DNA from 2 places in the Cerasibacillus sp. genome. Region 2 is predicted to be linked to the other one. Evidence: riboswitches for the same ligand, from Rfam matches in the RefSeq annotation. Region 2 holds a riboswitch; the other holds the start of a gene.
The links. Region 2 has a riboswitch for cyclic di-GMP ahead of VIG73_RS04740 (methyl-accepting chemotaxis protein). Riboswitches for the same ligand answer to the same signal wherever they lie in the genome.
Positions count from the first base shown of each region.

Region 1: it holds a riboswitch for cyclic di-GMP, as region 2 does, so the genes downstream of both, VIG73_RS03085 (response regulator transcription factor) here and VIG73_RS04740 (methyl-accepting chemotaxis protein) in region 2, are expected to answer to the same signal.

Region 1 is NZ_DATBTY010000018.1:50,689-54,118, forward strand. It holds gene VIG73_RS03075 (aldehyde dehydrogenase family protein) at 1-483, opposite strand, end outside; gene VIG73_RS03080 (methyl-accepting chemotaxis protein) at 501-1,358, opposite strand; cyclic di-GMP riboswitch class I at 1,516-1,607, shown strand; gene VIG73_RS03085 (response regulator transcription factor) at 1,700-2,317, shown strand; gene VIG73_RS03090 (SLAC1 anion channel family protein) at 2,538-3,430, shown strand, end outside.
Region 2 is NZ_DATBTY010000026.1:17,532-20,961, forward strand. It holds gene VIG73_RS04740 (methyl-accepting chemotaxis protein) at 1-1,608, opposite strand, end outside; cyclic di-GMP riboswitch class I at 1,799-1,886, opposite strand; gene VIG73_RS04745 (YolD-like family protein) at 1,942-2,271, opposite strand; gene VIG73_RS04750 (transcriptional regulator) at 2,272-2,493, opposite strand; gene VIG73_RS04755 (hemerythrin domain-containing protein) at 2,761-3,081, shown strand; gene VIG73_RS04760 (CueP family metal-binding protein) at 3,150-3,430, shown strand, end outside.

The sequences.
Region 1 (3,430 bases), on a different contig from region 2:
CATTGAAAGGAAAAACGGAAAGTTAAATGGACTAATGACCCCAACGACACCTACTGGTACACGATATACCCGATTTTCTTTATGGTCTATAGGTGAAGGTAATATTTTCCCCTCCATTCGAAATGGGAATGTCGCTGCTTCTTTTAAAATATTGATGACTAGACCTATTTCAAATTCGGCTTTTAAACGTGTGCCACCTAATTCTTCAATAATAATATCGACAATCTGTTCTTTCTGTTCTTCCACATATGAAACCGCATTTTCTATAACGGCGCGTTTCGTAACTGGATTTTCTTGTTCCCATTGTGTCTGCACTTTTTTAGCTGATTCATATGCTTCGTCTAAATCCGCTTTACTTGCTGCTGTATAAGTCGCAAAACATTCTTGGGTATATGGGTTCATATTTTTCATTGTCATTTGACTGTTACCATCACGCCAAACACCGTTAATATATTGTGGCATTAATTTCTTAAACTGATTCATTTTTCATCACCTTCTCATTAATTTTCAAATGTAATATTTTCTTTCGCAAGAGTAGCAAGTGTATGTACATTGGCATTAATTTCCTGCATTGTAGCGGATAGTTCTTCAATGGCTGCTGACTGTGAATCCGATTCGACATTTACTTCTTGAATATAACGATTCAACGTATCAATCACTTGACGAATATCACCTGTAATGGTTTGGATTTCATTTACTTGGTCTTTCGAGTTATTCGCCATTTTACGAATTTCATCGGCTACAACAGAGAACCCTCGTCCACTTTCACCTGCCCGTGCCGATTCTATAGCCGCATTTAATCCAAGTAAGTTACTTTGATCAGCAATTTCTTTAACTACATTAGACACCTTTTCAATCATTTCAGCGCTATCTGATACATCGGTTGCTTTCTCTGAGACACGTGTAATATTTTCTGCTAACTCGGTGATTGACTGTGCCATATCTGTAATCGTATCTGTTACATCATCAACAACAGATGATAGATTTTGAGATATTTCCGATAGTTTTTGTGCGCGATCGATACTCGCACCAATTCCAACACCACCAATCACATTGCCTTGTTCATCACGTAACGGAATCGCTCGTGCTATTAAATGAATTCCGAACAATTCTGGTGGAACAGGTGAAACCATTGGTCTGTTTTCACGAATAGCATTTGTAATAATATCGCCTTCAACTAATGGATCACCAGGTTTAACATTTAACTGGAATTCCTTCGCAGGAAAATTAATAATTAACTTTTCCGTGTCATAAATGCCTATTGTCGTGTCATCATTCGAAAGCTGTTGGAATAATGGCGCAACTTGAATGAATGCCTCGATTAATGGATGATACTCTTTTTGATCAGCTATCTGCATGCAAATTCTCCTTTCAACTGTTATACAATTATTATCGGTACATCTTTACTTTTATTAAATAATGGTAAAAAATTCCTAAAAACAATCTATTGCATTTGATTTTTTAAAAAAGGAACAGTATAATTACAATTTGTGTTGATGTTTTTTTAAATGTATAAGCTGATAAAGGCAAACTATTTCGAAAGAATAGGACGCAAAGCCGAGGGTCTACCGTACATAAAGCTGTACCATGATCGCCTGGTTACCAAATAAAATATTTCATTTGATTTGGCATATTCAGGCTATCCATTTTTTAGATTGGTAGCTTTTTTTATTTTTTAAAATCGAGTGAGGTGAAATATATGAACCATATTGGGATTGTTTCAAATAACCTAAACAATATACAGCGAACAGCACGCATGCTACAGAAAAAAGTGAAAAACAGTTCTTTTTTTGTTCACCACCCTAGACAATTACAGCAAAATAATTTAAATAGATATGACTTACTTATTACAAGCAGTACATACATTGATGACGTTTTACAACAAACTGATCATTCCACAAAAATTGCTGTCTGTATTTCAGAAGCAGCCGAAAATCAAGTTGAGCGTCTTTTACAAATCAATTTAGACGGTTATTTGACCCCAAATATGAAAAAACAGGAACTGATTCATGCTATCAATATGATGTTACAAGGGGGTGTTTATGTTCACCCTGTGTTTTCAACAACCTTATTACAGTCTTATCGTACATATGTTGAAATCAAAATTGAACGACCACTTCATCTATTAACTAAGAAAGAGTGGGTTGTGTTGGAACATATTGCAAATGGTTCAAATAATCAAGTCATTGCTAAGAAAATGGGCATATCAAGTAGTACAGTAAAGAATCACATTAGCTCTATCTTTAAGAAATTTGGAGTAAACAATCGAACAGATGCAGTATTAAAAGCGGTTAAAAACAACTGGATTATTATATAATTTAAACGAAATATAACTGTCGTGTATTCTTTAACGAAATATCTGAATTAGGTTAATTCTCATTTATTTTATCCATCAGCCAATAAAACTTGTGACTTCAATCATGAGAGGCTCAAAATGTCCATTGATAAGCAAAAAGAATGACATTAGTCACGTTATTGTGTATGATTTTACCTGAATCGCAAAATACCTATGCGGGTATTTCAAAAGGGGAAATTACATGACAAGTCAACATCGATTAAGGTTTTTTCCTATTATGTTATTTGCTAGTGTAATGGGATTAGCCGGTGTAAGTATAGCGATGACATACTTTGAACAAGCAAACGGGTTTCAGCCGATGATATCATGGCTGTTTTTCTTTATTGCATGTTTATTATTTTTGATCAATGGTGGGATCTTCATTTATCGCTTTGTCCGTTATAAAGAAGATGTCATCAATGAATTTAATCATCCGGTAAAAATGAACTTTTTCGGGGCCATCTCAATAAGTCTACTTCTAATAAGTGTGCCTCTACTTAACTATCATAGTAATCTATCATTTATTATTTGGTTGATCGGTGTACTCTTTCAACTTATTCTTACATTAAATGTGTTATCCAAACTCATTTGGAAGCATTACTTTCAGATTCAAGCATTTAATGCGACTTGGTTTATTCCGCTGGTTGGAAATATTGTTGTGCCACTTGCTGGTGTTGAACATGTAAGCATGTCTATTAATTGGATATTCTTTAGTATAGGTATATTATTCAGCATCATTTATATGACCGTTTTTATTTATCGTGTCTACTTTCACCCGGCTTTTCCAGAACCGTTAAAACCGAGTTTTTTTATTCTATTAGCACCACCGGGCATCGGCTTTAGTTCCTATATGAGACTTGCTGGAGAAATAGACGGTTTTGCTTGGTTACTTTACGGAATAGCATTTTATTTAGGTTTGCTTTTCCTTATTCAGTTTAAACGTTTTTTTACGGGGAAGTTCTTTATTTCATGGTGGGCTTACCTCTTTCCAAGCGCAGCTGTAACAAATGCAACCTACATGTTATATAGAGAAACAAATGAACAATTATATCTCTACATTTTCCAGATACAAAGCATTGGACTGATCTTTTTAAG
Region 2 (3,430 bases):
CACTTGTTCTGCAAGTTTACGTACTTCATCGGCAACAACAGCAAAGCCTCGACCATGTTCGCCAGCTCGTGCTGCTTCAATCGCCGCATTTAAAGCAAGTAGGTTTGTCTGATCAGCAACATCTTGAATCACTCCAACGAGTTTTGAAATCTCTTGGGATTGAACATCTAAACCTTGTACTTTTAAGACTGCGTCGTGGACAACCTGATCGATTTTATCCATTTGTTCCTTCGAAGCACGCATGAGCTCGCTTCCCTCATCTGTGGCTACTGTAATGCCTTCCGAGAAATCATGAATATCATCACCGTTTTTATGCAATTCATTAATATCTGACGCAAACGATTGCATCATGGATGATAAATCAGCCGTACTGTGTGCCTGTGTTTCTGACCCTGAGGCCAGTTCTTGCATCGTAGAAGATATTTGCTCCGAACCTGCTTTGACTTCGCCAGCAGACTGCGTTAATTCTTCACTTTGACTAGAGACAGTTGTAGCAACCATATTAATTTCATATAATAGTTGACGCATATTCTCGTTCATATCATTTGTTGATTGCACGAGTTCACCAATTTCATCTTCTGATTTCTTCTCTAGTGGGGGTTGGCTTAAATCGCCTGCTGCAATTAATGTCATACGCTCCATTACAGAACGAATAGAGCGAGTGATTTTTCGCGCTATATATAAAGAAACGGATACGGCTATAGCAATAATAATGACTAATGAAATAAGAATTGGTACAAATATTGTCTGAGCTTGTTTCTTAAAATCTACTTTATTTGCCGCGCCAGCTAAAATCCAATCTAATGTAGGGTTTTTCACAAAACCAATCACGAATTCTTTTTGATCGACATTAAATTCAACAGTTCCTTGTTCACCAAGCTCCATCATTTCTTTATAATAACTTTTTTGGGATTCATCGCGACCAATCTTTTCTTCTTCAACATGTGTAATCCACTTACCTTCTGTATCATAGATAACCGCATAACCAGTTTCTCCAATACGAATATCTTTCACTAAGTCGACTACCGTATCAATGAAAATATCCGCTGCCATGACACCGACTAATTCATTGCCGTTATAATATGCTTTTGAAGCTGTCACAACCATACGCTTTGTCTCTACATCCTCATACGCATCAGACCAAACAACTTCACCTTCCGCTTCAACAGCTTCTTTATACCATGGTCTATCTTTAGCAACGTAGTCATCATCTAAATCACCTTGCGGAAGAACATCTCCCGTTTCTGTACCCGTGTATAAATGACCAATTTCATCATGAGCTTCCTGTGTTTCTAATAAATATGCCACGATATCTTTTTTCTTATCAGCATCATATTCGACAAATAAGTCGTTTTCCGTATAACGATTTAAAATATTTTCGACATTCGTAAAAAATAGTTGAAACGTGTCATTTAAGCTTTCCATTTGAACTTCAACATTTTTAGATAATTCTTCTGTCGTATTATTAACACTAAAATAATAACTTACGAATGATATCGCGCCTCCTGTAAACAAAATTAATATAATAAACGGGATGATAATTTGATTCTGTAACGATTTTTTATAAAACGACAATAAACCACCTGTTTTTTTCTGTTCTTTTTTCACGATCCATTTCCTTTCTGTATCATTCTATTTGCCCCATCATGACATCATGATCGCATTTGATTATATATGGCAACAAGCACAAAATGCTTAAGGTCAGCTATGATTGCTTTTTGTTACTTTTCTCCCATCGCACCTCCATAAAAAAAAGACTACCTCACCTTATCGTGACATAGCCAAAAACACCAAAAAGTTTGGTAGTCTGGCAATCATTGTACGAGTTGTACATTAGACCCATAACTTTGCGTCCTATCCTTTCGAATAGTTTGCCCTTTTCAAATGAATGGCATGTAGTTCATAAGACCTATTCTATCCTGTCTTACATAAATATGCCAATCATATTATTTCAACATCTAAAATGCAATCTAAAGCAAACTTTAATGATTCTTCCCGATGATGAAGATAAACATATCCCGCTTGAACCGCCGTTATTTTTCCGATTACCTTCTTCTTCATAAATTGACTATAGACAATCATCTTAACATCTGCCCCAGAAGATAATGCCTCTGTTAATTTTCGATTCATTTCTATTAAATGTTGTTCATCTAATAATGGTTTCTGCTCTTTCTTTTCATCAGCTAACAATTGCTTTAATGCCTTAACATGCTCTGGTAACATGATGGAGGTCCACTTTTTTGTGCCACGATCTTTGATATGCTCATTCATTTACACAACTTCCCTTCTCGTATCGTAAACAGGTATAAGTGCTAATATATTTTTCATTTTGAACAGTCGCGTTGCGTTTCTTAAATAGCAATAAGCTTGAACACAATCTCCTTTAATTTGAAGGAATTTGATGCGACGCTTTGTCGGGATCCCTTGATCCGATAAATACAATATATCCGCCAACTGATGATAAATCATACACTTCATCACTTCTTTTCGCACGTACGTTCCCTCCCTAGATACCATTTTATCGAACATATGTTTGTTATTCAAGTAGTATAAGATATTAAAAAATCATGACAAAAGTCTATTTTTCGTATAAAATCAAAATAAAAAAGGTTTAGGGGTAATTGCATTGACACGCAAAAAAACGAGGAATTAAATGTCACGAAACATTAAAACCCTTATCACGCCACCATATAGTCGCACTACATATGGCATTGAAGTTAAAACGCTGGAACAGATAAAGGTAATCTAACAAAAATAGAAATAAAACACGAGCTCAAAGAATTTTGGGAGCAGGGTGGACGAGAACATTTCCGAGAAGAAGAAATTTTACTTCCAACGTATGCACAGCACACCAATATCGATCAACAAGAAATTATTGACATGTTGTTAGAACATGTCAATATACGTGCATTAATAGATAAAATCAGTACATCAGAAAATATTGATATCGCATTGATGCATGAATTAGCATTCCTACTTGAGAAACATGTGCGTAAAGAAGAACGCATCATTTTCCCAATGATTGAAAAAGCCCTGCCAGAACATGTTTTACAAAAAATGGCTCCCTATTTACATGAATAATGAATGTTAAGAAAAGGAAACCCGCGAGAGCTTATCATCAATTAAATAATGAAATGGAGAGACGACCAATGAAATTAAGAATAATTATAATCGCAATTGTAGCTTCCTTCATATTAGTTGCGTGTAATAACGCAAGTACGAATGAAGAAAACAGTAATGAAAGCCAAGAAGCCGAGGATATTAAGCAATTAGTACATGACTATAGTATTGGAAAAGCAAATGATGAATCCGCTTCAATTACATCAAAACACTTAATCATTACTGACGGTGATCAGGAGGAAACCATTCTTGATTTACCTAAAGATGAATTTTTTGTTTCCATTGCGCCTTTTATTAATGAAACACATCC